3 regions of the Cytobacillus sp. Bac17 genome follow, and region 3 is predicted to be linked to each of the others. Evidence: riboswitches for the same ligand, from Rfam matches in the RefSeq annotation. Region 3 holds a riboswitch; each other region holds the start of a gene.
The links. Region 3 has a riboswitch for thiamine pyrophosphate ahead of thiT (energy-coupled thiamine transporter ThiT). Riboswitches for the same ligand answer to the same signal wherever they lie in the genome.
Positions count from the first base shown of each region.

Region 1: another riboswitch for thiamine pyrophosphate. It lies ahead of thiW (energy coupling factor transporter S component ThiW); the one in region 3 lies ahead of thiT (energy-coupled thiamine transporter ThiT).
Region 2: another riboswitch for thiamine pyrophosphate. It lies ahead of NR125_RS13405 (YkoF family thiamine/hydroxymethylpyrimidine-binding protein); the one in region 3 lies ahead of thiT (energy-coupled thiamine transporter ThiT).

Region 1 covers NZ_JALJRC010000016.1:69,160-72,434, reverse strand. The annotation lists gene tenA (thiaminase II) at 131-820, opposite strand; TPP riboswitch at 880-981, opposite strand; gene thiW (energy coupling factor transporter S component ThiW) at 1,131-1,619, opposite strand; TPP riboswitch at 1,732-1,848, opposite strand; gene NR125_RS17965 (alpha-hydroxy-acid oxidizing protein) at 1,977-3,086, opposite strand; gene NR125_RS17960 (PaaI family thioesterase) at 3,273-3,275, shown strand, end outside.
Region 2 covers NZ_JALJRC010000009.1:139,264-142,538, reverse strand. The annotation lists gene NR125_RS13415 (ABC transporter ATP-binding protein) at 1-176, opposite strand, end outside; gene NR125_RS13410 (ECF transporter S component) at 160-756, opposite strand; gene NR125_RS13405 (YkoF family thiamine/hydroxymethylpyrimidine-binding protein) at 758-1,363, opposite strand; TPP riboswitch at 1,452-1,553, opposite strand; gene NR125_RS13400 (Cof-type HAD-IIB family hydrolase) at 1,783-2,649, shown strand; gene NR125_RS13395 (coproporphyrinogen III oxidase) at 2,865-3,275, shown strand, end outside.
Region 3 covers NZ_JALJRC010000017.1:45,155-48,429, forward strand. The annotation lists gene qoxD (cytochrome aa3 quinol oxidase subunit IV) at 1-198, shown strand, start outside; gene NR125_RS18420 (hypothetical protein) at 274-513, opposite strand; gene NR125_RS18425 (hypothetical protein) at 633-902, opposite strand; gene thiT (energy-coupled thiamine transporter ThiT) at 1,002-1,601, opposite strand; TPP riboswitch at 1,668-1,770, opposite strand; gene NR125_RS18435 (MATE family efflux transporter) at 1,822-3,162, opposite strand.

The sequences.
Region 1 (3,275 bases), on a different contig from region 3:
CATGCAGACGTTGCCACAGGACAAGGAAAGCTACGGCAGCGATACATCGCACGACCGAAAGCGGTAGCTTTTGGGAGGACGTTGCGCTCTTAGCCTGCGTTCCTTTTTGAGCGAGGCGCTTGCGCTTTTCTTATCTTACTGCTGCAGGATTGCCTGCCGGCCACTCTTCGCAGGTGTAAGCCATCTCCCAGAAGCCAAGCTCCAGCTGGCAGCTTTTTCGGAAAGCATCCTTCATTCGCTGCCTTTCTTCCGGTGATGCCGCATCAGCAAGCTCATCCAAACGGTTTCTCATATTCATGGTCACAGCTTCGACCCTTAAATTTGCGTAAAAAGAGATCCATGGATAAAACGGATGGTTCTCATCTGGCTCATATTGCTTCATGAGTTCAAGCCCAATCTCCCAATAAGTCCATGGACAAGGCAATAATGCAGCAAGGATTTCACCCATGCCGCCTGTGTGGGCATGATACATCATATGCTTAACATAATGATCAGCTGTTGGAGGGAGCGGATAGCCCTGCAATGCTTCGTAATCCACGCCAATCTGCTGGCAAAAATTATGGTGGGGATGTACTTCGCTGTTCAATACAAATTCTATTTGCTGATTAAAATATGCAATATCCTTACGCTCTGCTGACTTTGAAATGGCAATCCCATAAATATGCATGAACGCATTCAGATACTCAAAGTCCGCTTTAATGTAATGGGCCAGTGCCTCTTTCGGCACGTCCCCTCTCCCGATCCCCTGGACAAATGGGTGCTCAAATATCAGCTGAAACAAATCTTCATTTTCCTTGCGCAGAATCTCTGAAAAAGTCATAAAAAATAGCCTCCTTATTAATTACAGAAGCTGCCGGGGAAAAAGCATGAGGATATAAAACGAGGTCCTCACTGCTTCCCTGCGCTGGCATTATCCAGATCAGGTTCCAAGGGACAAAGGAAAAGCTCCTTATCTCAGCCGTAGCGCCCCTAGCAGTTTTCTAACATTTTAATTGTTTTTTACCGACTTTCTAACTTGACGTTTTTCTCTCATAAATTTGGGATTTCGCTTATAACTCTTGAAAATCGCTCATTAAGTCAGATTTCTTTACTATGCTGCTTACTCATCTAGCTTCGCCAGCTCAAAATCATCACATATTCTGAACCAGATTCTTCTCTTTAACCTTTGCCAAAACCATCCAGCCTATGGCCGCACCGGCAATACTGCTGACCAGGAATGGCGGCACAAAGAAGAATGCCCCAGCTGCGCTTCCCATGAGAACCTTTGCAAAAGGGACTGCAAACAATGCACCGATTATGCCGGTACCTACCACTTCTCCTACAGCAGCCCATATTTTCCGGCCGAACTTCAAATAAAGCACACCTGCCAAAAACGCTCCGATCATGCCGCCTGGAAACGCAAGCAGCGTCCCGAATCCAAGCAAATTACGAAGCAGGCCAATCATAAATGCCACAGCTGCTGCAGGCAGGGGGCCAAGCGTCACCGCTGCCAATACATTCACCGCATGCTGCACCGGATAGGCCTTGGCTATGCCTGCCGGAAACCAGAGCAAATGGGATCCCAGTGTCCCAATTGCTACAAATAAAGCCATCGTAGTTAACAATCGGGTTCTGTTCATCTAAACCTCCTTTCTAAAGGGCCGCCTGATTGCTTATCAGGATGGGAAGTATGTATACAAAAAAGCCAGATTCCCATAAGGACCTGGCTTGGTTTAAGTATATGAATTGACATATAGTCAAATCCTACTTCCCTCCGCTGGCATTAACCAGATCAGGTCCATAAGAGTCAGAAAGCTATAACGCGCTTTCCTCTCAGCCCACACATTCGGGGCACCCCTAGTAGCTGCATAGATATTTAGTTTGATAAGCTATCTCAAGCTTAACAAATTATTCCGGCACTGTCATCAATCTTTTTGCTTATATACTTTTCTTGGTGCAATCAATGTATTAAGCGCTCTTCGATTTCTGCTGAGAAACTATCGAAGTAGCTTCAGACTTGCCATTTCCTTTAGACTCCCGACTCCTGCCAGAGAAAGTGACACTTTTGTTTCTTCAATAAAGTTGGCAAGTACTTTTTCAACTCCATTCTGCCCGCCAATGGCCAAACCGTACACATACGGCCTTCCCAGGCAAACTGCGTCGGCTCCTAATGCCAGTGCTTTGACCACATCGGAACCGCGGCGAATGCCGCTGTCAAACAATACTGGAATTCTTCCTTTGACTTCCTTCACAACCGGTCCAAGCGCATCAATCGCCGCAATCACTCCATCAAGCTGCCTGCCGCCATGATTGGAGACTATGATTCCGTCTATCCCTTTTTCAACGGCCAGCCTGGCATCTTCGGGATGGAGAATACCCTTTAATAGAATCGGCAGATTTGTTTTCTCTTTTAACCTAGCAATATGCTCCCAGCTCAAGGTTGGATGATGGATATTATCAAGGATTCCCTGAACTACATCACCGTCATGGAGAGTGGCCATAAAGACCGGGTCACTCTCATAGTTTGCTTTTCCATAGCCAAGCTTTAACGGTGAAAAATTGTTTCTTAGATCAGCTTCCCTCCACCCCATCATCACCGTATCTACTGTTAACACAATTGCTTCATAGCCTGATTCCTCCGCCCGGCGCACCATACTGAACGCAGTATCTTCATAATTGGACCAATATAATTGGAACCATTTTGGACTCGTGCCTGTTGCATTTGCGATTTCTTCAATGGAATAACTGGATACCGTGCTCTGGATAAAAGGAATTCCAAACGAAGCTGCCGCCCGGGCAGATGCAAGCTCTCCCTCACTGTGTTCAAGACGCTGCATTCCTATAGGTGCAAGGAATACTGGATAGGGATACGTTTTTCCAAATAAATTCACACTTATATCCGGCACTGATACATCTCTAAGCATCCTCGGTACAATTGAGTATTTTGCAAAGGATTCGATATTCTTTTTCAGCGTTTCTTCTCCCCCGGCTCCTGATTGGACATAGCCAAATCCGCCAGCTCCCATCACTTTCTCTGCTTCTTCTTCCAGTTCCTTAAATGAAATAGGAAAGTTTTCTGCGAAACTAATATTCTCTACTTTTGCCATATTCCAGCCCTGCCTTTTTTGAATTTATTGAAAATAATAACACTTTTTCAGATTTTATGAAACCATCTAATAAAATCATAAATTCGCAGTTACAGCCTTTCCTATACAAATTAGCCGCAATAAGCAGGGATTTCACAAAAAATCATGAATAAACATTTTAACCTTAATGAAATTGGAGTGTACAAAATG
Region 2 (3,275 bases), on a different contig from region 3:
TTATTTAAGCAGAAAGCAAGCGTGCTTTTTCCGCAGCCGCTGGGGCCCAATAATAGAACAGCTTCCCCTGAATTAAGGCTGAAATTCACATTCTTAAAAACAGGATTCTTCACATCTTCATGCCGGAAGGACAGCTTTTCTGTTATTAATAAAGGCTGGTTATGCTGAAATGCCATTTTGTGATTTTTCCCTTCTCAGCTCTTTTCCGATAGGGAAGCTGTTTAATGCCCCAGTTTTAGCAAGACTCTTACTCAGCCATTTCCCCAGCAATCCAGCGAGCAAAGCACCGCTAACCAGTCTCACAAAAAACATGGCAGTTACATAACCGGGTGAGAGGGCTGCGTAGCCGGAAATGAAATAGCCCCAAATAAAGCTCGTAACAGAAGAGCCCATGCCGGCAGCAATTAAAACCCATGTCCGGTAATTGTTCCATTTAGTTGCCGCAAAAACAGCTTCTGCTCCAATCCCCTGAATCATGCCTGAAAGAATCAGGCGAGGGCCTACTGCATTGCCAATCATGACTTCAATGGCCGCTGCGATGGTTTCCGATAAAAAGGCTGCTCCGGGTTTTCTGATTATGTACGCTGCGATGATTGAAACAATAAACCAAATGCCAAAAATCAGATCAAAGCCAATTAAGCCAAACATCCCATATAACACGTTGCCAAATTGCATGAACACCAGGTATACAACTGCAAACACAACAGCGAGTACAGATAGGACAATGACCTCACGAAGCTTCCATTTTTCGAGCATTTTACACAGCCCCCTTTTTGGAAGGACTGTTTGCAGACATATTAACCGTCATGACAATATGAGTGGAATCGCTTTTCTTACAGCTTTCGAAAGCATCTTCCAGCGTTTTAAAAACATCGTGTGCATTCCCATCTAATCTTGAAGCATAATGCACTCCTTCAGTAAACGTTCCCTGAGCCTTTGCAAGCTCGACTTGGTTCATAATGACGTTCATGTATCCAGGAATCCCCATCGGATAAAGTGCGAACTGGACAGCGACTTCCTGGCTGATTCCAGCAGATTTTTTTTCATTCGCCTTCTCTTCATTTTCAGCAAGATAAGCATCTCCGGCAGTATCGCCAGGGCATCCATTTGAAAATGTGCCGTTAAATACTACATGATCACCATGCTTAGCAGCTTCAAGATAAATCGCTTTGACTACATCAAAAACATGAATGGACCTGCCGCGCACACAAGTGCTCACATCATCTGTTTCCATCCATATCTTGCTTGTATCCACTTCTTTTAGAGCAGATAAAATAACATCCACAAACCTGTCAGTCATTGGATAAATCGAAAACCTGCACCCTGTAATCTCGCTTGTTCCGCATAAGAAATTTTCCTGCATTTTGCCATCCTCCTGGTTTATATAAAATTAAAAAACTGCATTCCCAAAAGGAAATGCAGTTGAATGATATCAATACACTAGAAATGATAGCCGTTCACCTGCACTTCCCCACGCTGGTATTATCCAGATCGGGTGATAAGAGTCAGAACGGATTGTTCTTCTCAGCCTAAAAGCTCCCCTAGTGCAAAATAAGATATGCAGTTTTTATTGACTCCATCTTAATACGGAGCATCCAAATTGTAAATGACTAATTTACAATTCTTTAAATCAAATGATCTATGAAAACAGATAAACGCCTTCAATAACACAGATAAGCTATGAAAAAATTTCTGCATTGTCCATGTCATGTTCTAATCCAATCCTTCCCTTCATAAAAGTGTAATAGGACAATTTTACACCGAGAATAGGGGGCAAATTGGATGATATATAGAATGCTTGCTTTAAATATTGACGGAACACTACTCCAATCAAATGGAAGACTTCATAAATCAACAAAAGAAGCGATTGAATATGTGCAGCAAAAAGGAATTTATGTAACACTTGTCACATCCAGAAGCTTTCCATCCGCGAAAAAAGCGGCCAAAGCATTGAAAATCAATTCCTTGCTGGTCACACACAGGGGAGCTTATATTGCAGCTTCTCAGGAAAAGCCGATATTTGTAAAAAGGATACAGGAAGATGAAACGTTTGAAATCGTGCGCCTGCTTGAAGGCTTTACCTGTCAAATCAGGCTGGTGCACGAAAAATATTCCCTTGCCAACAAAACCAAGCTCAATACCAATATGCTTGCTAAAACTGTTTTTACAACCGGCGATCCCATTTTTTACTCGCAGCAATTTGTGGATTCATTAAGTGACACCATTTTAGATGAGCCGGTCACACCGCCAAAAATTGAAGTGTATTTTGAAGATAAAGACGACCTTGAGGATGCCCAGGCAGCCATTAGGGGCATGTTTGAAAATGTAGAAGTCATTAAGTTAAGTGATCTGCGGATGGATATTGTACCTGCCGGAGTTTCAAAGCTGAATGGTTTGCTCTATTTATGTGAACATCTCGGAATTTCCCGAAACCAAATGGTCGTTATAGGCGACTCGGAGGATGATCTGGAAATGATTGAAGCCGCCGGCCTCGGTGTGGCTATGGGTAATGCACCTGCCGAAGTCAAAAAAGCAGCAGACTGGCTGACACGATCCAATGACCAGAACGGTGTAAGCTACATGGTCAAAGAACATTTCCGCAAACAGCATCCAATTGATTTCCTGAAGAAAATGAATCTATTAAAATAAAATCAATCAAAGAGAGCTCGATTAGTAAATCGGCTCTTTTTTTGCTTTGCGATACTGGGTATCCATTAGGAATCATTTCCCTTATATTGACCTTGTTTCCCCATTTCTGTACACTAAAAGAAGTTTGTCAACATGAAAAATAGACACTATGCAGCTGCCCCTAAGAAAACAAAGACATCGGCAGATTAATATATTTTCTAAAAAAGGTGATCAATTTGAACATTTCAATTTTAGGTGTACAGGATGAACGTTTCCATCGTCCGCTCCGGCTGATCGGGAACCTCTTTTTTGAAGAATGTGAAGTGATGCTGGGTGAGAATGATGCAGCCGACCTTACAATTAATCTTCAGCTTGAACATGGAAAGCACATTAAAGCCATTGCAGAGCTTTCTGATAAAGATGGCAAGAATCATTCAGCGAATTTTGAGAAGGAATTCGTACCGTCTGAGACAGAAAAAGAGAATTTTAAACAAATAAAAAATGCAGTATCCCACGTATATCTGACTGTTTTGCAGGAATGGACAGGCATTACCCAGAAGTGGGGAATTCTGACTGGGGTACGTCCCACAAAATTGCTTCACCGTGCCATACAGCATCAGACACCTCTCCATGAAGCCCATCAGCAG
Region 3 (3,275 bases):
TCTTTTAAAGTGATCATGTGGATCATCGGCTCGCTGGCTGTCATTCAGGCAGGCATGCAGCTGTTCATGTTCATGCACTTAAGAGAAGGAGAAGACGGCAAAACGAACTTAGTTAATATGATTTATGCCGTATTTATGGTTATTGTAATTGTAGTAGGTTCTATTTGGGTTCTCACTTCTGGGCACGCGGCTCATTAATTCAAGAAAAGCGGAATCGCCTTGTCCATCCCATGAGCCAGATAATAAAACCGGTCTCCCTTTTGGAGGCCGGTTTTATTTGTATTGTCTGATTCCCTTGCTGCCCTTTGTCATTTCTTCCATCACATTGATAAAAAATCCGAATCCAAAAATTAGCATGGATGATACCATAATGCTTAAACCGATTGATAAAACATACTCACCCGTGAGACCGCTTACAAAAAAGCTTGAAATAAAGACAATTAACCCTAAAAGAATACCGGCCGCAGTAACATTTCTAAAAAAATGCAGCACCTTTTGCTGTTTTAAAGTCATATTTTCATCCCCTTTTATTTAATATTCTAACTATGTTCACAAATTTGTCAAACTTTTTGTCACAAAATTGTCAAATTTATTTATGCAAAAAAAGCTTTGCAAAGGTGCAAAGCAATTTTCTACTGATATAGCTTTTTAATGTTCTCCAAATCTTTCTTTAAATTGCCTATTTCCTGCCTGGTCAGCATTAATGGCATTTGATCGTAAAGTGTAATAATCTGTCCTCCCTCATCCTCTTCATGAAGGGATAAATAGTTATACAAATTTTCACATTGATTTTTGTTAAGGACAGACTGGGTGCTGAAATTTTTAACCTTCTGGATCTCAAAGGCACTGGTTTCTGCATCATATACACCTGTAATAATATTGCCCTGCAATGTGTTTGACAAACAATCACTCCCCTTTTTGAGTAATATACCCATTTTTCAGGAGCAGTTTCCTAAAATAAGAAAAAACCTCTTTGGAAATTTCCAAAGAGGCTGATTATATTAGGAAGCGCGTTTTTGTGATTGAATAACTTCATCCGTTTTTCTTATGATCAATCTTGGAGCTGAAGATATAATTAATACTGCTAAAATCGAGCAGAGAATAGCTGCTCCGAGCATGGTTGCACCGTTTGCCAGGAAGGAAAAGAGAACCGGTGACATCCCTTCCGGCGCATAGCTCCCAAAGAAAAGGACACCTGCTATGTAATGCCAGAAATACCGGGCAAGGCTTCCGGCAAACACAGCTAAAACAACCCAGCCCAATGCCTTTTTCTTGTTTCCGCTGCGCAGCTGATTTTGAATTGGTCGGAAAAACAAACCGGCAAAACCGATACAGGCAAATGCCACAAAGTACTCAATAAATGCCTGAAGCGGAGTCGCAATCCAGGCATCACCCATGGCAATCTGCAATATTCCCCATAATAGACCGGCAATGAAGCTGACTTTAAAGCCCCATCTGAATGCCAAAATGAATATGGGAATCATCGCAGCAGAAATTGAAATGGAAGGCGACAGCTTAATAGATGGAAGGAAATCCAAAATAATAGCAAATGCTGCAAAAAATGAAGCTTCAATCATCGCCGTCAGGCTTAATTTTTTCATAAAAAAATCCCCCTATAATCGTATGACGATACCCCAAGGGAGAACAAGCAGGCAGAAAAACCCCTTCCGCCTTTTATTCCACATTCCTGCGCTAGCATTATCTAACAGGTTCAAAGGGTCAGAACAGCGAACTATTCACTCTCAGCAGAATGCTCCCCTTGTGGCACGTTATTGTATTATCCAATTTTAGTATAAATGAAATAAATGAAAGTGAAAAGGATTATTTTCCCTCTCCAAATATAGCCTGTTTATCCCACTTTCCGATACGGTAATACATAAAGGCGATGACACTGCTTATAGCAAAGCTTATCCCCATGCCTGCAGCAATTCCTTTATCACCCATAAACTTTGAAAATAGGAATGTTAAAGGATAGCGCAGGATCCAGAATGAAATGATATTCAGTATGAGCACTTGAAACATCGCACCGGAAGCTCTTACCACACCATTCAATATAAAATTAATGCCCAGGAGCGGATAAAAAAAGGCAATGATCTTTAAATAGTCAGTGCCATACTGAACTGATTCTTTATCCTGTATAAACAGGCGCACCCCGTGTTCTGCAAATAGGACCGTACCAAAAGCGATGATAAACATGATTCCAAGATTGTAAATGACTCCGTACAAGGCGATTTGATGAACCCGTTCCCATTGATTTCTCCCTATATTTTGACCGGCCATACTGTTGACTGCAGTCCCCAATGCCATCGCAGGAAGCATAATGATGCTGTCAATACGCTGAGCTGCACCAAATCCCGCAACCACGTCATCGCCAAAAGAGGTGACGACAGACATAATAGCCATAACACCAGCCGATATAACGGTCATTTGAAGTCCAGAAGGGATGCCGAGCTTGAAAATTAATGCCGCTTCCTCTTTATGCGGCCAAGAAGGAATAGTGAACGGCGCCAGCTTTTTGCGGAGTATGAATATCATTCCGATCATAAATGCGAACCCCTGTGAAAGGATCGTAGCACAAGCTGCCCCATCAATACCAAGCTGGAATACAGATATAAAAAGAGGGTCCAGGATTGCATTTAATACGACTGCTATCAGGACAAAGTACAGTGGACTCTTGCTGTCTCCGAGCGCCCTGAGTACGGTTCCTATAAAATTGTATCCAAATAAAAACAGAATACCAATGAAGTTAATCTGCAAATAGGATGCTGCACCTTCAGCCATTCCTGCAGGTGTGCCCATTATGGCCAAAATTCTTTCTGCAAACAGGAATCCGGCTATTCCAAGAGCAACTGACATAATTGTCTGAATGACGGTAAAGGCATTCAAATATTGTTTCAGCCCCTCTTCATGATCCCCACCCTTTTGCTGGGATAAAATCGTTAACGCCGCATTGTTTATTCCAATGATAAAAGAAAGAACTGTAAAGATTACAGTGCCGGACACCGCCACAGCTCCCAATGCGTCGGCCCCAAGCAGATTCCCAACCCACAGACTATCAATAAATTGATAGGAAACCTGCAGAAAATTAGTGAGCATGATTGGAGTTGAGAACACCAAGAGCTGTTTGAATATATTTCCTTTTGTAAAATCCTGCTGTGCCATCTTTACACCTTTTTCCCATATTTTTTTCACAGTTTCTATTATTCACTATTTCATATCCAGTTTCCAATTTTATAGTTTTGATTGTTATTATGTTTTATAATTTTATTTGCTTC